Regions from separate parts of the Solibaculum intestinale genome, predicted to be linked through region 2. Evidence: predicted binding sites of a transcription regulator. Region 2 holds the regulator's gene; each other region holds the start of a gene.

Region 1 (6,666 bases), on a different contig from region 2:
GCCGCCCCATGTTCCGGTATCGGATAGCCGGCCGTAAAGGGGGCGCATTTGGCGAGGGCTTGGGCATTTTCCCTTGTCTTCACCAGAATGTACAGGCCGTCCGCCGGATGTGTCATGAGATATTGCCGAAGTTCTTCCGGGACGCCTTTGTCTTTCACACAGATCAGCTCCCGATGGGGGTACAAGGCATCCGCCAGCGCAAGCAGGGAAAAGCTGTGTCCGGCCGGATAGCGTTCGATTTCTCCTGCCAGAAACGTAAACTGGCGGTCGGCCGCCTCCTGCCAGAACGGATCACCGGTCAATCCTGCAAGCCGCTGCAGCACCATAGCGGCCACCGCGTTTCCCGAGGGGATTGCACCGTCATAGGTTTCTTTCGGGCGGGCGATGAGCGGCTCGGCATCGGCGGCGGTGATGTAATATCCGCCGTGCTCTTTGTCTTCAAAAAGCTCCATCATCTGCCGCGCCCGCAAAAGCGCCTGCTCCAGGTCGCGCACCGAAAAGGTCAGGCGGTATAGCTCGGTCATGGCCAGGGCGTAAACCGCGTAGTCCTCCAGCTGTCCGTCGTGGGCGGCTTCCCCGTCACGCCACCGCAGATACAGCCGGTTTCGCTCGTCCGTCATGCTTTTCTCAAGGAACCGGACCGCTTTCACCGCCGCATTGCCGCAGGCTTCCTCTCCAAGGACCTGGCCGGCCTTCGCAAGGGCAAGGATAGCCCATGCGTTCCAGCTGAGCAGCACCTTGTCGTCCTTATGAAGACGGGTACGGTTTAAGCGGTATTGGAGGAGTTTTTGCAGCCGCTTGTCATCGGCCGAAAGAGGGGGTTTTGTCTGCCCAATCCGGTTGGGGATGCTTTTTCCTTCGAAATTCCCGCCTTCGGCAATTCCATAAAGCCGGCAGACTTCTTTGCCGTCCTTTTCTCCCAAAACCGATTGTACCTCATCCGGCGTAAAAACATAGTATTTGCCCTCCACGCCATCGCTGTCCGCGTCCTGCCCGCAGTAGAAGCCGCCCCTCGGATCGGTCAGCTCCCGGAGGATATAGCCGGCTGTCCGGCGGGCCGTGTCTGCGTACGCTTCCTTTCCTGTCGCCTGGTAGGCATACAGATACGATAGAAGCAGCAGGGCGTTGTCGTAGAGCATTTTTTCAAAGTGCGGGGCCAGCCATGTTTCATCGGTGGAGTACCGGGAAAACCCGCCGCCGAACTGGTCATGAATGCCGCCGCGGGCCATTGCCTGCAACGTGGTTTCGGCCATATTGAGAGCGTTTGGCTGCTGTTCCAACTTGGCATAGCGCATCAAAAAGAGCAGGTTGTGAGGAGTTGGAAATTTTGGCGCCGGACCAAAGCCGCCCCATATTCGGTCAAATTGGCTGTGAAAGAGCCGATATGCCTTGTGCAACAGCTCTCGGCCGGGTTCCTGCCTGCCGGTTGGCTGGCCCTGTCCGATGGCTGCCGTAATCTGATCCCCGGCCTCCAACAGCTGCTCCCGGTCGGTTTTCCAGAGAAAGGCCACCCGTTTGAGAAGTTCCATGAGCCCCGGCTGCCCATAACGGCGGCGCTTTGGAAAATACGTGCCCGCAAAAAACGGCTTCTGCTCCGGGGTCATCATAACCGTAAGCGGCCAGCCGCCCGAGCCGGTCAGCGCCTGACAAACCGCCATGTAAACAGCGTCAATGTCCGGCCGTTCTTCCCGGTCTACCTTCATGGAGACGAAGTCCCGGTTGAGCAGGTCCGCCACCTCAGTATCCTCAAAGGATTCGTGGGCCATCACATGGCACCAGTGGCAGGTGGAGTAGCCGATGCTTAAAAAGACTGGTTTGTCCTCGTTCCTTGCCTTCTGGAAGGCTTCTTTGCCCCAGGGAAACCAATCCACGGGGTTATCCGCGTGCTGAAGCAGATAAGGAGATTTTTGCGTGTGTAACTGGTTCATTCGCATTCCTCTTTTTGTTTTATTATACTCTATAGTGTTTCTCAAAAAAGAAGCCTCTATTACATGGCAGTTTTGATCGGCCGGATTTTTGCAGAAATTGCGGCGAAAAAAAGATGCGATTTCCAGCAAATAAAAGGGCCGGCGTGGCCGAAATATGCTATAATTTATCGGTTGACATCCAAGGGGTTCTGGTGTAGAATGAACATCAGAACATTCGTTCTTATTTGTTGGAAACAAACGCGGAAAACCATGGACAAATCGAGACACAAAGCGGATTATGTTGGAAATGCCGAGCTTTATACATGGAGAATTTGCCTATGAACGATCAATTTCAATTGGTATCCCAATACAAACCCACCGGTGACCAGCCGCAGGCGATCGCAAAGCTGGTGGAAGGCATTCAAAGAGGGGATAAGGAGCAGGCCCTGCTGGGCGTAACGGGCTCCGGCAAAACCTTTACCATGGCGAATATCATCGCACAAGTGCAAAAGCCGACCTTGGTTCTGGCTCATAACAAAACCTTGGCCGCCCAGCTTTGCACCGAATTTCGGGAGTTTTTTCCCACTTCGTCCGTGGAATATTTTGTTTCGTATTATGATTATTATCAGCCGGAAGCCTACATTCCGTCTACCGATACCTATATTGAAAAGGATTCCGCCATCAACGACGAAATTGACAAGCTGCGCCATTCTGCTACCTCCGCTTTGTCTGAGCGGCGGGACGTAATTATCGTCGCATCTGTTTCCTGCATTTACAGCTTGGGCGACCCGATTGATTACCGTAACATGGTTATTTCCCTGCGCCCAGGCATGCAAAAGAGCCGGGACGAGCTGCTTGATAAGCTCATTGACATCCAGTATGAGCGAAACGACATCAATTTTGTCCGCAACAAGTTTCGGGTGCGGGGAGACGTAGTGGAGATTTTCCCCGCTTATTCGGATGAGACAGTAATCCGGGTGGAGTTCTTTGGGGATGAAATTGAACGCCTGAGTGAAATCAACCCTTTGACCGGAGAGCTCAAAGGGTTTCTCGGCCACACGGCCATCTATCCGGCTTCTCATTATATCGTGCCGCCTGAAAAAATTGAACGGGCGGTTGGCGATCTGGAAAAGGAGCTGGAAGACCAGCTGCGTTTCTTCCGGGAGAACGGCAAGCTTCTGGAAGCCCAGCGCATTGAGCAGCGTACCCGGTACGACATCGAGCTGCTGCGGGAAATCGGATTTTGCAAGGGGATTGAGAACTATTCGAGGGTGTTGTCGGGTCGGCCGGCGGGCAGCGCTCCTTTTACGCTGCTCGATTATTTTCCGGAGGACTATCTGCTGTTTGTGGACGAGTCCCACGTGACCATCCCCCAGGTGCGGGGCATGTATGCGGGGGACCGGGCGCGCAAGAAAACCTTGATTGACTACGGGTTCCGCCTGCCCTCCGCTTACGACAACCGGCCCCTCAACTTTGACGAGTTTTATGAACGTGTCAACCAGGTGGTGTTCGTCAGCGCGACTCCCGGTCCGTTTGAACGGGAGAAGAGCGCCCAGATCGTCGAGCAGGTCATCCGCCCCACTGGTCTTTTGGATCCGGAAGTCATCGTTAAGCCCACCGAAGGGCAGATCGACGATCTCTATACCGAAATCGTGGCCCGGGCCGCCCGGCAGGAGCGGGTGCTGGTAACGACACTGACCAAGAAAATGGCGGAGGACCTAACCACGTACTTCGAAAACATGGGGGTCAAGGTGCGCTATATGCACCACGACATCGACACCATCGAGCGTATGGAAATTTTGCGGGACCTGCGTCTGGGCGAATTCGACGTGCTGGTGGGCATTAACCTTTTGCGGGAAGGCCTGGACATCCCGGAGGTTTCCCTGGTGGCCATTCTGGACGCGGACAAGGAAGGGTTTCTGCGGTCGGAAACGTCGCTGATCCAGACCATCGGCCGGGCGGCGCGCAACGCCGAGGGCCAGGTCATCATGTACGCCGATTCGGTGACCCCGTCCATGGAACGGGCGCTGACCGAAACAGCTAGACGTCGGGAAATCCAGATGGCATACAATGAGGCGCATGGAATTGTCCCGAAAACCATTGTCAAGAAGGTATCGGATATCATTGAAATCACCCCGAAGGACAAGTCCGCTTCCAGCGGCAAAAAGGCGGGCGGCAAGCGCCTGACCAAGGCCGAGCGCCAGAAAATGATCGAGCAGCTCACCAAGGAAATGAAGGCAGCCGCCAAGCTTCTGGAGTTTGAACATGCGGCTTTCCTGCGGGACAAAATCAAACAGCTGGAATCGGGCAAATGATAAGGACAGAGTGGAGGTCTTTCTTTGGCTAAGGATCAATTGTACATCAAGGGTGCGCGGGAGCACAATTTAAAAAATGTGGACCTGACGGTGCCCAGAGACAAGCTTGTGGTGTTTACGGGGCTTTCCGGTTCGGGAAAGTCCTCCCTGGCGTTTGACACCATTTACGCCGAGGGGCAGCGGCGGTATGTGGAATCCCTTTCTTCTTACGCCCGGCAGTTTCTGGGGCAGATGGAAAAGCCCGACGTGGACTTAATCGAGGGCCTTTCGCCCGCCATTTCCATCGACCAAAAGACCACCTCGAAAAATCCCCGTTCCACGGTGGGAACGGTCACCGAAATTTACGATTACCTGCGCCTTTTGTATGCCCGCATCGGCATTCCCCACTGTACCGTGTGCGGCCGGGAGATCGTGCAGCAGACGGTGGATCAGATTGTGGACCAGGTGATGGCGCTGCCGGAGGAGAGCCGGATTCAAATTCTGGCGCCGGTGGTCAAAGGCCGCAAGGGAGAGCATGTCAAGCAGTTCGAAGCGGCGCGCAAGTCGGGTTATGTCCGGGTACGGGTGGACGGGAATCTGTACGACCTGTCCGAGCCCATCCAGCTGGAAAAGAACAAGAAGCACACCATCGAGATCGTGGTGGACCGGCTGGTGATCAAGCCGGAGATTCGGGGCCGGCTGGCCGATTCGGTGGAAACGGCCACGGCGCTTTCCGGCGGAATTGCGGTGGTGGACGTGATCGGCGGGGACGAATTGACCTTTTCGCAGAATTATGCCTGCCCGGAGCACGGCGTCAGCGTGGACGAGCTGACGCCCCGCATGTTTTCCTTCAATAACCCCTACGGAGCCTGCCCCACCTGTACCGGCATGGGTATTTTTATGAAGGTGGACCCGGACCTGGTGATCCCGGATAAGAGCAAATCCATCCGTGGCGGCGCCATCAAGGCCTCCGGTTGGGGCAATGCCGACGGGGGCACCATTTCCCAGATGTATTTCGAGGGCCTTGCCGCCCATTATGGCTTTTCGCTGGATACGCCGGTCAAAGACCTGCCGAAGAACGTTCTCGATGTGATCTTCTACGGCACCAAAGGCGAAAAGATTAAAATGACTCGAGTCAGCGAGTATGGCTCGGGAACCTATTACGCCACGTTTGAAGGAATCCTCAACAACCTGGAGCGCCGGTACCGGGAGACCAACAGTTCCTGGGCCAAAGAGGAAATTGAGGGCTTTATGAGCGCCCGTCCCTGTCCGGACTGCCATGGCCAGCGGCTGCGTCCGGAATCTCTGGCGGTAACGGTCGGCGGAGTCAACATCCACGCGCTTTGCTCCATGTCGGTGAGCAGTGCGCTGGACTTTATCCACAACCTGAAATTAACCGACCGGGAGCAAATGATCGCCCATCAGATTCTCAAGGAAATCTGTGAGCGGCTGGGCTTTCTGCAAAGCGTGGGGCTGGAATACCTGACTCTCACCCGCAATTCCGGTACCTTGTCGGGGGGAGAGAGCCAGCGCATCCGGCTGGCTACCCAGATCGGATCCTCGCTGATGGGGGTTCTCTATATTCTCGACGAGCCTTCCATTGGCCTGCACCAGAGGGACAACGACAAGCTGCTCGCCACTCTCAAGCACCTGCGCGATCTGGGCAATACCCTGATCGTGGTGGAGCATGACGAGGATACCATGTACGCCGCCGACTACATTGTGGACATCGGCCCGGGCGCCGGCATCCACGGCGGCGAGGTGGTCTGCGCGGGAACGGTGGAGGACATCAAGGCTTGCGAAAACTCCATTACGGGCCAATACCTGAGTGGGAAAAAGAAAATTCCCGTGCCCGAGACCCGCCGTAAGGGAAATGGAAAAAAACTGCGGATTGTGGGAGCCAGGGAAAATAACTTAAAAAATCTGGACGTGGAGATTCCGCTGGGCACCTTCACCTGCGTCACCGGCGTTTCCGGCTCGGGAAAATCCTCTCTGGTCAACGAGGTGCTCCATAAAAGCCTGGCCCACACGCTCAATCGCGCCCGCACCCGTCCCGGCGACCACGACCGCATCGAAGGGGTGGACGCGCTCGACAAGGTGGTAGACATCGACCAGTCTCCCATCGGGCGTACGCCCCGTTCCAATCCGGCCACCTATACCGGCGTGTTCAACGACATCCGGGAGCTGTATGCTTCCACACAGGATGCAAAGGTAAGGGGCTTTACAGCTGGACGTTTCTCGTTTAACGTCAAAGGAGGCAGGTGCGAGGCCTGCCAGGGGGACGGCATCATCAAAATTGAGATGCATTTTCTGCCGGATATCTATGTGCCCTGCGAGGTATGCAAGGGACGGCGCTACAACCGGGAAACACTGGAAGTCAAGTTCAAGGGGAAGAGCATCCACGACGTGCTGGAAATGACGGTGGAGGAAAGCCTGAGCTTTTTTGAAAACATCCCGCGCATCCA
Region 2 (6,666 bases):
GACGCCAAGTGGCAGGAGACAGCCGTATGGGGCTTGCTGCCGGAGGATTTGACGGTGAAGAAGGGTGCCGCCCTTTTCCCCCGCATTGATATGAAAAAAGAGCTTGCGGAATTGGAAAAGCTCACGGGCCTGGACGCCGCCGGCCACACGGTGGAAAAGAAAGCGGAGAAGGCCCCGAAACAGGAAGAAAAGCCCCAAGGGATCGCCACGCTCATCGGCATTGAGGACTTTGCGAAGGTCGAGCTGCGCGCGGCGAAAATTAAGCTTTGCGAACCGGTCAAAAAGTCCGACAAGCTTCTGCGTCTGGAGCTCGACGACGGGGAAGGCATCCGGCAGGTGGTTTCCGGCATCGCCAAATGGTACCGGCCCGATGATCTGGTGGGCAAGACCGTCATCCTGGTGGCGAACTTAAAACCCGCCAAGCTGCGCGGCGTGGAAAGCTGCGGTATGATTTTGGCGGCAGATGCGGCTGAGGACGATGTACGGGTGGTCTTTTTGGACGATGCGGTGCCCGCAGGCGCCAAAATCCGGTAAGAGAAAACCGGGTTTGCAGATGAGGAAAGCCGGTAAAAGCAAGAGCGTTTTTGCGTCTGCCCCAGCCTGCTTATTTTGAACCAATTTCGAACCGGGAAAGCCGAAGAAATGAAAAACGGCGGGAAAGCAATTTGCTTTCCCGCCCTGTTGTCATCAAACCCAAAGGAGGGTTCCTATGTATGGCATTTTTGATTCCCACGCCCATTATGACGATGAGGCCTTCCGGGAGGACCGGGATGCTCTGCTGCAGAGCCTGCCAAAGCAGGGCATCTGCGGAGTAATCAACTGCGCGTCCGACCTGCCTACCGCCCTAGAAAGCATCGCGCTTGCGCAGAAGTATCCTTTTGTGTTTGCCGCAGCGGGCATTCATCCCCACGAGGCGGCAAAGGCCCCGGCGGACTGGTACGAGCAGCTTTGTGCCCTGATCGAAAATCCCAAGGTGGTGGCCGTGGGCGAAATCGGCCTTGACTATCACTATGACTTTTCTCCAAGAGACCTGCAAAAGCAGCTGCTGATCAAGCAGCTTGCCCTTGCTAAGGACTGCGGCCTCCCAGTGATTTTACACGACCGGGAAGCCCATGGGGACATGATGGAAATTTTGCGAAAAGCCCGTCCCAAGGGCGTGATGCACTGCTTTTCCGGCAGCGTGGAACTGATGAGGGAAACAGTGGCGTTGGGTATGTACATCGGTCTTGGCGGCGCTGTCACCTTCAAAAATGCCCGGGTGCCGGTGGAGGTGGCCAGGGAAGTGCCTCTCGACCGGCTCCTTCTGGAAACCGACTGCCCGTATATGACGCCGGTCCCTTTCCGCGGCAAACGAAACGATTCCACGTTCATCCCGCTTACGGCGCAGAAAATTGCGGCAGAGCGGGGAATGGACGCGCAGACGCTTGTGGACCAGTGCCGGAAAAACACCTGCGCGCTTTTTGATATCCCGGAATCCTCGTTACTTTACATGACAGAGAGTGAGAGACAGTTATGACCATTACCTATGAAGTGGGCAATTCCCTGTACGTGAACATCACCAACCGCTGCCCCAATGCCTGTGAGTTCTGCGTGCGCACTCACGGCTCCAGCTACGGCACTGCCGAGAGCCTGTGGCTCGATCGGGAGCCGAGTGTTCAGGAAATCATCGAGGACATTGAGAAGCGGGATTTGAGCCGGTACAAGGAACTGGTGTTCTGCGGGTACGGCGAGCCTCTCGAGCGAATCGACGAGCTGTGTGCAGTCAGCCGTGCGCTCAAGGAGCGGCATCCGTCGCTTAAAATCCGCGTCAATACCAACGGCCTGTCCGACTTGATTCACGGGCGAAAAACGGCGCCACAGCTAAAGGGTCTGGTGGACGTACTTTCCATCAGCCTCAACAGCGCCACTCCCGAGGATTACGACCGGATTTGCCACCCGAAGTTCGGCCTCAAAGCCCATCCGGCTCTTTTGCAGTTTGCAAAGGAAGCAAAAGCGTATGTGCCGCGGGTGGTGCTCTCGGTGGTGGACACCATCGGCAAAGAGGAAATCGAGAAATGCCGGGTCCTGGCAGAGACGGCGGGAACCGAGTTTCGAGTGCGAAAATACATTCCGTGACAAGAGATACATATCCGCTGGCCTTAAAATGGCGATACCGCAGGCTGGCAAGGCAGTTACAGCCGCCTCGCCAAAGCGGGGCCAACCGGGACTTCCGATTGCCGCGAGGACAGGCTGGAATACTTGCGAAACGGCGCAGGCTTTTGCATAGGAAGGCTTTCTTTCCCTGCCTGCCGTTGTGCGCCGCTCGTATCGGGTGCGCAAAGAAAATAAAAGAAAAACCGGGTCCATTTCGGACCCGGTTTTTCTTTCTTTAGCTTGAGGGGTGCTTTGAGGAGGGTATATGTACCCACGCGAACGGTGCGGCTCCGTTTCTCTTCGGGGTACATTTAGATTATAATCAGGTTCTTTTGCCGAGATATGAAATCGATATGAATAATCTTAAAACAATATATGGCAGTGCATTTTGTGAAAAATATTCATACAAAAGGAACGTTTGTTTGCAATTTTCAAATTTGTATGGTAGAATAAAACCGGTAAAACCAGCGTGTCATCGCAAAGCTGTTCGGCAGGGGGATGGCCCTCATGCTGGGTGGGATTGCGGGATGATAGGAGGAGCAGGCGATGAAGGAAATCAGCGAGGCCCAGGCGAGGATTTATAATTTTCTCCGCGAGCGTATCCAGACGGACGGGGTTCCCCCTTCCGTGCGGGAAATCTGTACGGCCACCGGCATCCGCTCCACGTCTACGGTGCATTACCACCTTAAGGCGTTGGAGAACGCCGGGTACATCAGCCGGGACGAGGGGCTCAATCGTTCCATCCGCATTGTTGGGGAAAGCGCCCGGTTTATCCCGGTCCTCGGTCGGGTTACTGCCGGCCAGCCGATTCTGGCGGTGGAGAATGTGGAAGATTATTTGCCCTTTACCAGCCGCCTCAAGCGAGCGAGTGAGCTGTTCGCCCTGCGGGTCATGGGAGAAAGCATGATCGGCGCCGGGATTTTGGATGGGGACATCATCGTGGTGGAGCGCACCCCTACCGCCAAGAACGGCGAGATCGTGGTGGTTCTTATTGACGACGAGGCCACCTGCAAGCGGTTCTACAAGGAAAACGGGCACTACCGCCTTCAGCCGGAGAACCCTGCCATGGAGCCCATTATTACCGACCATGTGGCGATTCTGGGAAAGGTCGTCTCCTGCATCCGGTATTACGAGCCGTAATCCAAAAAAGAGAAAACGCATCCGTCTGCAGCATTTGCGGCCGGGTGCGTTTTGTCGTGTTGTCCGTGCCGTCAAGGGATGGGCGCGGAAACGGCGGTTTGATGGCGGATTTATTTGTGGTTGCTGTCTACCCAGTTTTTGTTCTGAATCACGTGGTCCTCATTTGGAATGGCCATGTTGGTTTCCTCATCGCGGGAATCGGGATGGGTGATGGCCTGGTAATAGAAAGCGCCGGTCAGCTTTTCCGGCTTTGCGGATTTTTTCGGGTCTTTTTTCATCCGTGACACACCTCCTTTCCTTAATGTGTACGTGTGCCATCTTCTTTATACGCCCCATTTCGTCAGCGGATTTTACCAATCCTTCCAGGGTGAATCGGTCTTCTTTGGGGCAAAATAAGAGCTTGAACGGCAGCCGGATCAATGCTATAATGTGTAACAATGCAAAAGGCGCCGGACACGGTACGAGCAAAGGCCTGACGGCGGTGTTTTCAGGAGGAGCGGATCCTCTTGCAAGGAAAAAAAGGAGGCCAAACTGTGATCAAATACACCAGGGAAGACATCATGCGTATCTGCACGGAGGAAAAAATCCGTTTCATCCGCCTGCAGTTTACCGACATTACCGGTTCGCTGAAAAATATTGCGATTACCACAAGCCAGCTGGAAAAAGCGCTGGACAACAAATGCATGTTTGACGGTTCGTCCATCGAAGGCTTCGTGCGCATCGAGGAATCCGATATGTACCTGGTGCCGGACCTGGACAGCTTTGTGATCTTCCCGTGGATGGATGCGCCGGGCCGCACCGCCCGCCTCATCTGCGACGTGTACCGTCCCGACGGGAAGCCCTTTGCCGGCGACCCGAGAAGCGTGCTGCGCTCGGTGCTCGATCGGGCGGCTAAGATGGGCTACACGTTCAATGTTGGCCCGGAATGTGAATTTTTCCTTTTTAAAACCGATGAGGACGGCCAGCCCACCACCGACACCAACGACAAAGGCGGTTATTTTGAATTAGGCCCCATCGACCTGGGGGAATACGCCCGGCGGGACATTTGCCTGGTTCTGGAGGACATGGGCTTTGAAATCGAAGCCTCCCATCACGAGGTGGCCAACGGCCAGCACGAAATCGACTTCAAGTACGACCACGCCCTGCGCGCGGCGGACGATATCATGACCTTTAAGCTGGTGGTCAAGTCGGTGGCCATGCAGCACAAGCTGCACGCCACCTTTATGCCCAAGCCCCTCTTTGGCGAGGCGGGCTCCGGGATGCACATCAACATGTCCCTGCAAAAGGACGGCAGGAACGTCTTTGACGATCCCAACGGGGAAAACGGCCTGAGCAAGGAAGCCTACGGCTTTATCGCCGGCCTGATGGAACACATCACCGGCATGACCGCGGTCACCAATCCCTTGGTCAACTCATATAAGCGGCTGGTACCCGGTTTTGAAGCGCCGGTTTATATTGCCTGGTCCGCTTCCAACCGCAGCCCACTCATTCGCATTCCCGCCTCCCGCGGCATAGGAACCCGTATTGAGCTTCGCAATCCCGACCCGGCGGCAAACCCCTATCTGGTGCTGGCTTTGTGCCTGGCGGCGGGTCTCGACGGCATAGAACGGGGACTCACGCCTCCTCCTGCCATTGACGGGAACATTTTCCTCATGAGCAAGAAGGAGCTGGAGGAAAAGAATGTTCGCAGCCTGCCCGATTCCCTCAAGCATGCCATCCGGGATATGACTCAGGATCAGCTGGTACGGGATACTCTGGGCGAGCATATCTACAACAAGTACGTGGAGCATAAGCTGCACGAATGGTACGAGTACACCACCCGGGTCACTCCGTGGGAGCTGGACCGCTATCTGGTGCGCTATTGATTTTATAAAGAAAGGCCCCGGCGTCAATGCCGGGGCCTTTTTCTGTATAAATACGAAGGCTCATTTATATGAAAGCAATGAAAGCTGAAACACGCCGTTAGTTGGAGGCGGGCCCCTGCCGCAGCGCTAGGCCGCCGGCGGATACCTTGCCTTCAATCTTATACTGGCCGCTTCCCAAAACGCCATTGATGTCCTTCTTGGCGGCATTGTTATAGGAATTAAGGTCAAAGTCGGAGGAGATGCTGCCGGCGCTGGCGTGCAGGTTGACCACGGCGGAGGCGTCAGAAGGAATGGTCACGTCCGCATTGCCCGCGCTAACCTCTACTTCGATGTCTCTTATCAGGCTGGTCACGTTGGCAATCAGCTTTCCGGCGTTTACGTCGCCGTCAAAACCGCCCACAATGCCGTTTACCTGCATGGTTCCGGCGTTGACCTTCAGGTCCAGCTCCAGGGCCTGCACCCCTTCGCAGGAAAGAGAACCGGCGTTGAGGGTCAGATTCACCTCGTCCAGACCCGACAGAGCCTCCACCCTGGCGCTGCCCGCGTTTACCTTGATGTCCAGATCCCGGGCGTAGGCTTTGGGCAGATATACCGTCAGCTTGCGCTCCCAGGCACCGAAGTTGAACCATTGGAAGCGCTCGTCCACATAGACCGACAGGGTATCGCCGTCCCGCTCCACCATCAGCTCCGGCTTGCGTGAGGCTCCGCTCTGCTTGTATTCTGCGGAAAGCTGGGGGTCGTCGGTGAGAATCACATTGAGTTCGCCGGCATTGGAAGAAATCTCGACCTTTTCAATGCCCGCAAGCGCCGCGCTTTTGCGGTCCTGATAGTCCTCCACCGGCTTTCCCTCCGCCGTGATGTAGCGCCCCTTAAAAAAGTCAACGATTTCGTCCTTCGCCACCGCCGCGCAGATGCTTCCCGCTATCAGCGTCACGCCGAATACACACGATAGGGTGATGATTACCGATCGCATTTTCATTTAGATTCCCTCCCTGCAAAGCTTTGCACAGAATTTGATGTAGATGGCGATAAAGCGAATGAAGTAATAGGAGACGTAGTACATTCCGATGCCCGCCAGACCCGACAGGGCGATGAGGCTGACTCCCAAGAGCGAAAAGATCAGCGGAAGCATACCCGAAAAACTCACGATTGCGCCCACCATCACAGCAAGCCCGCCGCCGAACAGGGAAATCGGTACGGCCCACAACGCGATCACAGTGCAGGCCAGGGCGATGAGAATCCAGACGCCCAGGAAAAAGTTAAAGAGCACCACCAGCACAATGCCCAGAGCCTGGCTCCCTTGGGGCCTTTCCCGGGATGCAGGGGTGCCCTGCGCGGTCCCTGCCGGTGCGTAAGGCCGCAAAGATGGTTCCTGGGTTGCTTGTAATACAGGCTCGCCGCTGCCCGGATCCGGTTTTCCCGTTGCTTCGGCGTCAGGCCCGCTTCCTTTCCCGCCTGCCAGCTCCTCGATATAGGCCCTTGCAAGCTCGGATGGGTCCCCCAAGGCCTCCGCCACCTCCTCTGGGGT
Region 3 (4,322 bases), on a different contig from region 2:
GGATTTATGGGACTAAGTTACGCCTTGCTTTCTGCTTTGCTTTACATATAGCGCTTATAAGAAGGGCGTCATCAGCCGCGCTCCAAAGAGCTGCTCCATGATACCCAAGGCCTTGCCGAATTTTATCAAAGGCATCTTCCAAAGGAGGAGCAGGACTATGTAGAGCGGTTTTGGCATCGTATAACGGGCCGAGCCGGCCCGTTATACGATGCCAAAATACCAAGGCTGCCGGAAAGGCGGGCACGGAGGTTGCAGCGGCGGCGAATAAAAGCGGCCCTTTTTATAAATACGGGACAAAGACCCAAAAAGTTGTACGGGTCCTGTCCATCCTGCTTCACTTGTGGTAAAATAACAAGAAAGCAATTTGACGAAAAGGATGTGGCAGTATGAAAGCGCCTCTGGCGGACCGGATGCGTCCGACGACCCTGGACGACGTGGTAGGTCAAACGCATCTGCTAGGAAAGGGTAAGGTGCTTCGTCGGATCATCGAATCGGGCCAGCTTCCCAACCTGATTTTTTATGGTCCCTCCGGCGTGGGCAAGACCACCGTGGCGTCGGTTATCGCCCGCACCACCAACCGCACTTTGCATAAGATGAACGCCACTACCGCTTCCACCGCCGACATCAAGGCGCTGGTGGGAGAGGTGGATACCCTGGCCGCGCCGAACGGGATCCTGCTGTACCTGGACGAAATCCAGTACTTCAACAAAAAGCAGCAGCAGACCCTTCTTGAGCATATTGAAAACGGCCGCATCACCCTCATCGCCTCCACTACCGAAAACCCCTATTTTTATGTGTACAACGCCATTTTGAGCCGCTCGACGGTGTTTGAATTCAAGCCCGTATCCGCCGGGGAGATCGAACAGGCGGTCCGCCGGGCGGTGCGGTTTTTGGAGGAAGAGTCGGGTGAAGAAATCCAGGCGGAGGATGAGGCGGTGGCCCACATTGCCGCCTCCTGCGGCGGGGACGTGCGCAAGGCCATCAATGCGGTGGAGCTATGCGTCCTTTCCGCTTCGGCCGGGGAGGGGACGCGGCGCATTACCCTCGAGCAGGCGAGCCAGCTCTCTCAGCGCAGCGCCATGCGTTACGACCGGGAGGACGACTCCCATTACGACATTCTCTCCGCTTACCAGAAGTCCTTGCGCGGGTCGGACCCGGACGCGGCGCTTCACTATCTGGCGCGGCTGCTGGAAGCGGGAGACCTGCCCAGCGCCTGCCGGCGGCTGATGGTATGCGCCTGTGAGGATATGGGGCTTGCCTATCCCATGGGTATCGCCGTGGTCAAGGCCTGTATCGACGCGGCCATGATGGTGGGCCTGCCGGAAGCGCGCATTCCGCTGGCCGACGCGGTGGTGCTGGTTTGCACCGCGCCAAAGTCCAACTCCGCCTACAACGGCATCAACGCCGCCATGGCGGACGTGAAAGCGGGAAAGACCGGGGATATCCCGGCTTACCTGCGGGGAACCGGCTACGAAGGCGCCAAAAAGCTTGGCCGCGGGCTTACCTACCGCTATCCCCATGAGTATCCCAATCACTGGCTCAAGCAGCAGTATCTCCCCGACGAGCTGCAGGGGACCCGCTATTACCAGTTTGGGGACAATAAGACCGAGCAGGCCGCCAAGGCCTACTGGGACCTGATTCAGGGCAAGGACGAATAAGCGCGCAGGAAAAAATCCGGGCGGTGAAATGGACCGCCCGGATTTTTTGCGAAAACGGCTCGCGCCTTCCGTATTCCCCGGGAAAATCGCTCACAGGAGAAAACCGTCATAGAGGAAGGATAGCATTTCTAAGGAAGCCCGCGCGGGTAATCACGAGAAATGGGAATTGTTTTCGCTTTACAAAACATACGTTCTATATTAAAATAACAAATAGAATATATGTTCGATAAAGAGGCGGATATAGTTGGAACGGGCCATTTTGCATTGTGATTTGAATAATTTCTTCTATTCGGTGGAGAGCCGGGACTATCCCGAGCTGCGGGGCAGGGCGGTGGCGGTCTGTGGCAGCGTGGAGGACCGGCACGGCATTGTGCTGGCGAAAAGCGAGGAAGCGAAGAAGTACGGCATCAGGACCGCCCAGACGATATGGCAGGCCAAACGCCAGTGTCCCCACTTAGTCATATGCGAGCCCCATTATGAGCGGTACATCTACTTTTCCAGGCTGGTGCAGGGCATCTACGGGGAATATACCGATCAGGTGGAGCCTTTCGGGATGGATGAGGCCTGGCTGGACGTGACCGGCAGCCGCCGCTTGTTTGGCACAGGCAAAGAAATCGGGGAAAAGCTGCGCCGGCGTGTACGCGAGGAGACAGGGCTGACCATTTCGGTGGGGGTCAGCTTCAATAAGCCCTTTGCCAAGCTTGGCAGCGATTTAAAGAAGCCGGACGGCCTGACGGTAATTGAAAGGGCGGATTTCAAAGAGAAGGTCTGGCCGCTTTCCTGTTCGCAGATGATCGGGATCGGCCCTGCCACCGCCAAACGGCTGGCCGGCGCCGGGATCTTTACCTTGGGGGACCTGGCGAACGCTTCTCTCGACTCCTTAAAAAGGCTGCTAGGCAAGTGCGGCGGCCGGCTCTGGCAGACGGCCAACGGATGGGATGCGTCGCCGGTGCGAAGAGAAGGGGAGGAGGAGCCGGTCAAGTCGGTGGGCAACTCCATGACTGAAAGCGCGGACTTGGCCGACGACCAGGCGGTCTTTTCCATGTTCCTGCTCCTTTGTGAGAACGTTTCCCGCCGCCTGCGGGAGCAGGGTTTGCTGGCCGGCGCCATCGCGGTGGACATCCGGGACGATATGCTGACCACCGTAGGGCACCAGGCAAAGCTTACGGCGCCTACCCGCAACGCACTGGAGCTGGCCCGTGCGGCCATGCGTCTTTTTTCCCGGCACTGGCGCTGGGAAAGAGGGCGAACGGTGCGTTCAGTTGGAGTGCGGGGCTACGATCTGGTGGAAGATGGTACCGTCTGGCAGCTTTCCTTTTTTCAAGAGACCGCCCGGGAAGAACGGCTCGAGCGGCTTGCAGGCGACGCCGACCGGCTGCGCGCAAGATATGGAAGAGGGGCCTTGGTGCGCGCCTCCCTTCTGGGCAGGAACGGCTACAGCAAAACCCCGTCGGTACTGCAAAGGGAAAGAATCCAAAGATAAAAAACTGGATAATTTTTTCGAATTAGGGGTTGACAAGTATATGCTGCTACGATATAATAATCAGGCACTCGAAATTCCGAGGCGGAAAATAAATAGGCGGATATGGCGGAATTGGCAGACGCGTTAGATTCAGGTTCTAATGAGCGCAAGCTCATGCAGGTTCAAGTCCTGTTATCCGCACCATGTGAACAGAGGTCGAAATTTGGAACTCAAAAATGAGATAATCCAAATTTGACCTCTTTTTTCATTTCATAAATCCAGCATTTAAGCCATTTTTCAGGGCTTTCCCTCTTTTACCAAAATGGGACACCAGGAAGTAAAACTCAAAAAATCACTATGCAAAAAGTAAAACGGTTCTATTCTGAACCCAGAATTCTCATTTTTGATCGGGTACAGGTATTTGACAATGGTATAATGCAAAGTGAGAAAAAATCAGAGTTTCCAATGTATCACGACTTGCTCACTCGTGGCCCGCACTTGTGAAACAAGAGTGTCAAGCACCCGGCGCTTGTCGTCAAAGTCAACAGACTCCCAGTCCCGCAGATAGCCGGATATGCTTTCAACCTGAGAGGACGAAACGGAATTAGCGGTAAGGTCGGCCACCAGTTTTGCCTGGACTTGCCGTTGCCCGTCCAATTCCTCGATCCGGCTGTTTGCATATTGTAGCAAGGTGGGGTTTGCGCCGGAAAGCGTATCAAGCAGTTTTTCAATCTCGCTTTCCGTTTTAGCAAGCGCGGCGCGGGCGGCGGTCAGTTTCGGATTATAGCTTTCTGTTTTGCCGCCTTTCAGAGTTTGGAACACCCGCATTTTCTTAACCATTTCCGCATACACGGCTTGTTCAAGCACTTGCTTTGTCAGAGTACCCGCACCTTGACAGCCTTTATTTTCCGAGCGTTGTTTACAATGCAGGTATGTAACGCCGTTAGCCGCGTTCTGGCTCGTGAGGGCATATCCGCAACAGCCGCATTTGATTTTCCCGGCCAGCCATGTATTATGGCATTTGCGGCCATTTTGAAACGTGGTGTTTTGTGACAGCTTGTGCTGGACGGCCAGCCAGAGCGCCGATGGAATACGGCCCTTGTGGGGCGCTATGACGAGGATCGGCTCCTCACCCTCCCGGCCCTGATACAGATAACAGCTATAATCACCCGTGAACAGTTCCGGCGGGCTTTCGATTTTCA
Region 4 (6,666 bases), on a different contig from region 2:
ATGGCGTCGGAAACCACCGACTTCGCCGGATTGAGGTTGGAGGTCGCCTTGAGGTAAACGGTAGCGAGATCTGCGGTATTCAGGACCGTCACCTCGCCTGTGGCGGCGTCCACACTTACCCCTTCATAGACGGTAGGAGCGCCGACGGCATCCACCAGCTCCCACTGATAAGAGTCCCCTACCGAGATTTCCTCTCCGTACTGGGTCAGGGAAACCGCGCCGAAGGAGACGCTCTGTGCACCTTCATGGGGACGAGGCAAGCCGGACGGATTGGTGTCGGCCATCACCACCTGGTCGACTTGCTCCTGCCCGGTGATGGTCAGCTCCATCGAGCTCGAATAGGTTCCGGTATAGTTTTCCGCACGGACGGTATACCGGCCGGGCTGAGCGGTTGGATCCACCGTCACAACGCCGGTTTGCGCGTCAATAGAAACGCCCTGGGGCATGGCACCGGTCAAATCCTCGGCGTTGTCTTCGTCGTACAGCTTATATACCACCAAGCCGCTCGCAAAGGGATCGTAAGCGGTCAGATCGATATCACCATAATAGATTTCAGAGGTGGAATAGGTCAGCGTATTCTCCCCTTCCAGGGGGATGTTTACCTGCGTTTCGTCAGCCGTCAGGGTAAACGCGTCCGGCGCAGGCTTATAGACGGTAAGCTCGTCCACATAAAGGGGGTTTTGGGAGGAGAGCCCCTGGATTTTAACCGCGCCCAGCGTTCCTTTGCTGAAGTTGCGGCGCAGGTTGCTGGTGCAGGTCTGCGACTTGCCCGCTTCGTCGGTGACGACACTGTGGATGGTCGAGGTGCTGTTGATAATCAGCTTGACGTTGTACCATTGGTTCGCCTGGGCATTGGAAAACATCGTCACATATTTATTCGAACCGGTCATGGATTTGATATTGGTTCCGTCATAAACGATGGTCGGTCCGAGATCCACCTTCGGCAGGCCGCGGTACAGCTGGATGGCTCCGCAGTTGGCTGCGGTGAACAAGACGTCAAACTCCACCATGTAGATCTCCTTCGGGATGGAAGCCACGTCGATCTGCCGGGTTGCCGCCGGTGAACGGTCGTCGACGGCGTCGTTGGCGGTAAAGTCCCCAGAGGAGGATTTCACTGACAAATAGGTGCGGCCCTCCCCTTCGGCGATCTGAGCATCCAGCTCCGGATAAAGGGACAGGTTCTCCAGCTGGTCAAACGGTTCGCTCAGATAAAGGGTTTCCCCGTTGTCGCGGGTATGGTAAGCATCGTTGTCGGCAACCGCCGGAATGGAAATCATGGATACGGTGGAAAAAAGCAAGGCCAAGGACAAAATCCCGCTGATTGCCTTATGGAGACTTTTTTTCAAATTTGGTTCCCTTCTTTCTTTTTTGTCGTTCCTTTTTCCTGTTTTCAAATTCGACTGCGTGCAGGCCCCTGTCCCTCCCTTCTTATTCGGATCAATTGACGCAATATAAAAGTCCAGCGGCGGCAGAGGCACACCCGGACCGGCGCCGTCACGGGTACGCCCGGAAAAAGCCGCCGGGTACCGGGCGCTTCGCTGCAAAATGAAATTATATTGACGGCAATTTCGCATAAACTTAGAAAAACCGGCATCCCAGTGGGCCGGCGGACTTTGGGGATTTCATCCCTGAAAAAAGAAAGCGGGACGAAGTTTCTGGAATAGCTCCCGCCGTTCTCGGTGCAAATAAGGCTAAAAAATCGAATAAATTAACCAATTAATGTAAGATATATTAATTTTATAAGACTCCTATCTCTGATTCAATTGACAAAATAATCAAATTTCACTTTTGATTTTTAGCATAAATGTCTGAGCAAAAAATAAAAATATCTTTTTGTCCACCGCTAAAAAGGACGGATTTTCGGTTTCGCCCGGTACGGCTATAAGGCGGGATGCCCAGTCAAAAGCAGCTGGCCAGCTTTCCTGTCCATCCTTCCGCCGGACGCGCTCCGGCCGGGCCGTTCCTAGTAGGTCCACGTATTTTACGACGCATTCCGGTAACACTATTTTCCGCAACGGCATTAACTTTACTCCAAAAGGGATGTGACTGAATCTTGAATCTGACGCAAAATGAATATTCGAACATGACGGACAAGGCTTCGCCTCCGTCTAAATTTCTTCGCAATTCGATTTTAGCCTTTGTGGTGGGCGGCGCGATCTGCGTGATCGGCCAGGCGCTCATTAACCTGTGGTCCATGGTACTGCCCCTGGACGACGCGAAAATCGCCGCCTCCTGCTCCCTGATCTTCTTATCCGCGCTGTTTACGGCACTGGGCCTCTACTGCAAGCTGGCAACCTACGCGGGCGCGGGTACGCTGGTGCCTATCACCGGGTTTGCCAACTCCATTGCGGCGGCGGCCATCGAGTTCAAAAGCGAGGGGCTCATTCTGGGTACGGGCGTGAAAATGTTCATCATCGCGGGACCGGTGCTGGTATACGGCCCGGTGGCGGCGGTGCTTTACGGCATCCTCGCGTGGCTGCTGCGGCTGTTTGTATAGGAGGGGCGACACATGGCTTCAAGAGCGGGCAAACACACACTTATGATGCAGAATAAGCCCTGCATCTCCGGCTTTGCGGCGGTGGCGGGCAAAAAGGAAGGGGAAGGCCCCTTGGCCCGGCGGTTCGACAAGCTCTATGAGGACACCCACCTGGGCCAGACCACCTGGGAAAAGGCGGAGAGCACCATGCAGGGCGAGGTGGTAAACCTGGCCTTGGGCAAGGCGAACCTGACCGCGGGCGATTTGCAGCTGATTCTGGCGGGCGATCTTCTCAACCAGTGCATCAGCTCCACCTACGGGTTAAGGGAACTTAATGTGCCGATGCTGGGGCTGTTCGGCGCGTGCTCGACCATGGCCCTGTCCTTGGGGACGGGGGCGGTTCTGGTGGAGAGCGGCGCGGTGCAAAACTGCGCGGCGGTCACCTCCTCGCACTTTTGCACGGCGGAGCGGCAGTTCCGCTATCCGCTGGACTACGGCGGGCAGCGGGCCCCCACCTCCCAGTGGACGGCCACGGCGGCGGGCAGCACGGTGCTGACCCCCGGCGGGAACACAGGCGTTCCCAGTGTGCAGGCGGTGACCTTCGGCAAGATTGTGGACATGGGCATCACCGACATGAACAACATGGGCAGCGCCATGGCCGGCGCGGCGGCGGACACGATCACCACGTTCTTTACCGATACCGGCTTAACGCCGGGCAACTTCGACATGGTGCTCACCGGCGATTTGAGCCAGGTGGGAAGCGATCTGATGAACCAGATCCTGGTTCGAAACCAAATCGAGCTCAAGGAGAGACACGCCGACTGCGGCCTGCTCATTTACGACCGGGAAACCCAGGACGTGGCGGCGGGCGGCTCGGGCTGCGGCTGCTCGGCGGCGGTGCTGTGTTCGTATGTGCTACAGGAAATGCAGGCGGGGAATTTGAAGAACGTGCTGTTCGTGGGCACGGGGGCGCTCATGTCCCCCACCAGCGTGCAGCAGGGGGAAAGCATCCCCGGCATCGCGCACGCGGTGTGGATCACCGGCTGCTAGCCGCTTTCGGGAGGTGAAAGGATTATGGATATGTTTTTGGAATATTTGAAAGCCTTTCTGGTGGGCGGCGCTTTGTGCCTCATCGGGCAGCAGCTCATCGACCGCACGAAGCTGACCCCGGCGCGGATTCTGGTGGGCTACGTGGTGGCCGGCGTCATCCTGACCGCAGTGGGCCTGTACGGGCCGCTGGTGGAATGGGCGGGCGCGGGCGCGACGGTGCCCTTAAGCGGCTTCGGGTACCTGCTGGCGACGGGCGTGGAGGAAGGCATCCGGGAGCACGGGCTTCTGGGCGCGCTGACCGGCCCCTTTACGGCGGCGGCCGGTGGCGTTATGGCGGCGATTTTGTTCGGCCTGCTGGCGGGGCTTGTGGGAAAATCCCACGACAAGTCCTAACGAAAACGGAAAAAGGGCGGGGATTCCCGCCCTTTTCTTATGGGTCTGCCAGGTTTCGGATAGAGACATATTGTCTGCGGCTTTGCCAGCAAAGTAAAAAGGTTATCTCAATTGAGGTAACCTTTTTTTCAATGAAATCGGTTAAACTTACCTTGTTAAAGAATTTGGATGGTACTATTTTTCATACCACAAAATGATTACAATTTTGCACATTACCTTTTTCGAACATGCTCACTATAATAAAGAAAATCATTAAGAAAGGATGCAATGGCGATGGACGGCTTTCGAATTGAGGCAACCAAAGAGCGGATCGCATCCACCATCCGGTTCAGACAGGATTATTACGACCGGCTGATGCAACTGAGCTATCAATACAACGTTTCCTTCAACCAGCTGGTAAACCAATGCGTCGCCTTTGCACTCGAGCATCTGGAAGAAGCGAAGGGATTCCCCCATGGGTAAGCGGCGGCGTATTTTCACCCGCTAATTCCGAATATTTGTTCGAATTTCCTTGACTAGAACATATGTTTTATCGTATACTATCCTCATAAGGAGGGATCGTCTTGGATCTGTTCGACAAGCTCAAAATCCTCACCGACGGCGCCAAATACGACGTGGCCTGCACTTCCAGCGGCGTGGACCGGGAAAACGGGTCCCACGGTATGGGCAGCGCCGTGAGCTGCGGCATCTGCCACACCTTCTCGGCGGACGGGCGGTGCGTTTCCCTTCTGAAGGTGCTCATGACCAACTGCTGCATATTCGACTGCGCCTACTGTGTCAACCGGCGCAGCAACCCGGTTCCACGGGCAGCCTTCACGCCCCGGGAGCTTGCGGATTTGACCATGCAGTTCTACCGGCGAAACTACATTGAGGGGCTGTTTTTGAGCTCCGGCATCCGCAAAAGCCCGGACGATACGGTGGAGCAGTTTATCAAAACCGTTCAGATCCTGCGAAATGAATACCATTTTTACGGCTACATCCACGCGAAGGCCATCCCGGGCGCGGATCACGCGCTGCTTACGAGGCTCGGGCTGCTGGTGGACCGGATGAGCGTGAACATTGAGCTGCCCAGCGAAAAGAGCCTGTCCCTTCTGGCGCCGGACAAGTCGAAAACCTCCATCCTAAAGCCCATGGGGTTCATCACCGGCAAGCTTCAGGAAAACCGGCGGGATTTGGTGCAGTACCGGCACGCGCCGAAGTTCGCCCCTGCCGGGCAGAGTACGCAGATGATTGTGGGGGCCAGCGGGGAAACCGATTACCAGATTCTCTCTCTGAGCAGCGCTCTATATAAGAAGTATAAGCTCAAGCGGGTGTTTTTTTCGGCGTACATGCCGGTGTCCTCCAACCCCTTGCTGCCGGCGGCGGACACGCCCCCGCCTCTTTTGCGGGAGCACCGGCTTTACCAAGCCGACTGGCTCCTTCGTTTCTACGGCTTCGAGGCCCACGAACTGCTCGACGAGGCAAACCCCAGCTTTAACCCGCTTATCGACCCCAAGTGCAACTGGGCGCTGTCCCACATGGACCGGTTTCCGGTGGAGGTGGGGAAAGCAGACTACGAGGAGCTTTTGCGGGTGCCGGGCATTGGGGTCAACAGCGCGAAGCGGATTCTGGCGGCCCGGCGGGTAGGGCCTTTAAGCTACGAGGGGCTTAAGAAGATCGGGGTGGTGCTCAAGCGGGCGCAGTATTTCATCACGGTAAACGGCAAGCTCAACGACGGGCTTCGCATCACCCAAGACGGCATTCTGCGCAGCCTCATCTCCCAGCAGGGGGTGGAATACCTGCGGGGGCAGTCGGCCGAGCAGTACGAGCAGCTGAGCCTCTTTTCCCAGGGGCGTATCGGAGGAAGGGAGGCGGTGACATGTTTGCGGGCGGGGATGTAGTGTACGAGTACGACGGGACGCTGGACGGCTTTTTCTGCTGCGTGTTCGAAAGCTTTCGGCGCAAGGAGACGCCCGCTGATGTGCGGCCCTTTTGTTCGCCCCAGATGACCCTTTCCCCGGTGCGCTCCATTGAGACCGACTCTAAGAAGGCCGAACGGGTGCGGCGGGCCATCCCCAAGAAGCTGTCCTGGGAGGGGATGACCCTATTGGAGCACGCGTTTTTGACCTTTCTGGAGCAAAAGGAGCTTTTTATGCTCCGGTTTGTGCAGCTGGGGTTTGACATGGGCCCGAACGTGATGCGCCATTTGACGCACGACACGGTGGCGGCTCTTTTGAAGGCCCAGCGGCATCTTTACAACGAAAGCCACCGGTACAAGCAGTTTGTCCGCTTCTCGGTGTCCGGCAAGGTGCTCACCAGCGTCATCAAACCTTTAAACCAGGTGCTGCCTTTGATTGCCCCTCATTTTATCGACCGGTATCCGGAGGAGGCGTTCCTCATTTACGACGAGACCCACGGCATGGCCCTCGTCTACCGGCCGGGCCAGTGGGCCATTGTGCCGGTGGATTCCTTCGAGCGAAACGACCCGGACGAGGAAGAGCAAAAATACCGGGACCTGTGGTGCGAATACTATGACGCCATCGCCATTGAGGGGCGGTATAACCCCAAATGCCGTGTAAACCACATGCCGAAGCGGTACTGGGAGGAGATGACCGAGTTCTGCCGGGAGCGAAAGCCGGGGCTTCGGCGAAACGACGCGCCTTTGGCGGGGCGGCGGGCGCTGAATGGAGAATAACGCACAAAAATGCCTCCTTGCAGCTGCAAGAAGGCATTTTTTCATTTGATATAGCGGTTTTGCCGTTTGGGCG

What was found. Region 2 encodes LexA, which represses DNA repair genes until DNA is damaged. Its sites were predicted from a motif close to CNAACANNTGTTNG; they were not measured.
Region 1: a site for LexA is predicted at 2,136-2,149, ahead of uvrB (excinuclease ABC subunit UvrB). Genes of this name have one in related genera too.
Region 3: a site for LexA is predicted at 1,840-1,853, ahead of dinB (DNA polymerase IV). Genes of this name have one in related genera too.
Region 4: a site for LexA is predicted at 4,437-4,450, ahead of WMO26_RS02390 (putative DNA modification/repair radical SAM protein). Genes of this name have one in related genera too.

Annotation. Positions count from the first base shown of each region.
Region 1 is NZ_JBBMFD010000001.1:222,050-228,715, forward strand. Features, by position in the region: gene WMO26_RS01005 (thioredoxin domain-containing protein) at 1-1,928, opposite strand, end outside; gene uvrB (excinuclease ABC subunit UvrB) at 2,246-4,222, shown strand; gene uvrA (excinuclease ABC subunit UvrA) at 4,247-6,666, shown strand, end outside.
Region 2 is NZ_JBBMFD010000014.1:17,727-24,392, forward strand. Features, by position in the region: gene metG (methionine--tRNA ligase) at 1-534, shown strand, start outside; gene WMO26_RS08690 (TatD family hydrolase) at 710-1,516, shown strand; gene WMO26_RS08695 (TIGR04100 family radical SAM protein) at 1,513-2,115, shown strand; gene lexA (transcriptional repressor LexA) at 2,680-3,273, shown strand; gene WMO26_RS08705 (CDIF630_02480 family spore surface protein) at 3,384-3,551, opposite strand; gene glnA (type I glutamate--ammonia ligase) at 3,807-5,138, shown strand; gene WMO26_RS08715 (DUF4097 family beta strand repeat-containing protein) at 5,236-6,117, opposite strand; gene WMO26_RS08720 (DUF1700 domain-containing protein) at 6,118-6,666, opposite strand, start outside.
Region 3 is NZ_JBBMFD010000023.1:35,452-39,773, reverse strand. Features, by position in the region: gene WMO26_RS11185 (replication-associated recombination protein A) at 387-1,658, shown strand; gene dinB (DNA polymerase IV) at 1,903-3,141, shown strand; tRNA gene WMO26_RS11175 (tRNA-Leu) at 3,238-3,324, shown strand; gene WMO26_RS11170 (recombinase family protein) at 3,574-4,322, opposite strand, start outside.
Region 4 is NZ_JBBMFD010000002.1:33,244-39,909, reverse strand. Features, by position in the region: gene WMO26_RS02415 (DUF4450 domain-containing protein) at 1-1,346, opposite strand, end outside; gene WMO26_RS02410 (SpoVA/SpoVAEb family sporulation membrane protein) at 2,054-2,497, shown strand; gene spoVAD (stage V sporulation protein AD) at 2,510-3,526, shown strand; gene WMO26_RS02400 (SpoVA/SpoVAEb family sporulation membrane protein) at 3,551-3,919, shown strand; gene WMO26_RS02395 (hypothetical protein) at 4,193-4,381, shown strand; gene WMO26_RS02390 (putative DNA modification/repair radical SAM protein) at 4,483-5,799, shown strand; gene WMO26_RS02385 (TIGR03915 family putative DNA repair protein) at 5,778-6,593, shown strand; gene WMO26_RS02380 (ribosomal maturation YjgA family protein) at 6,635-6,666, opposite strand, start outside.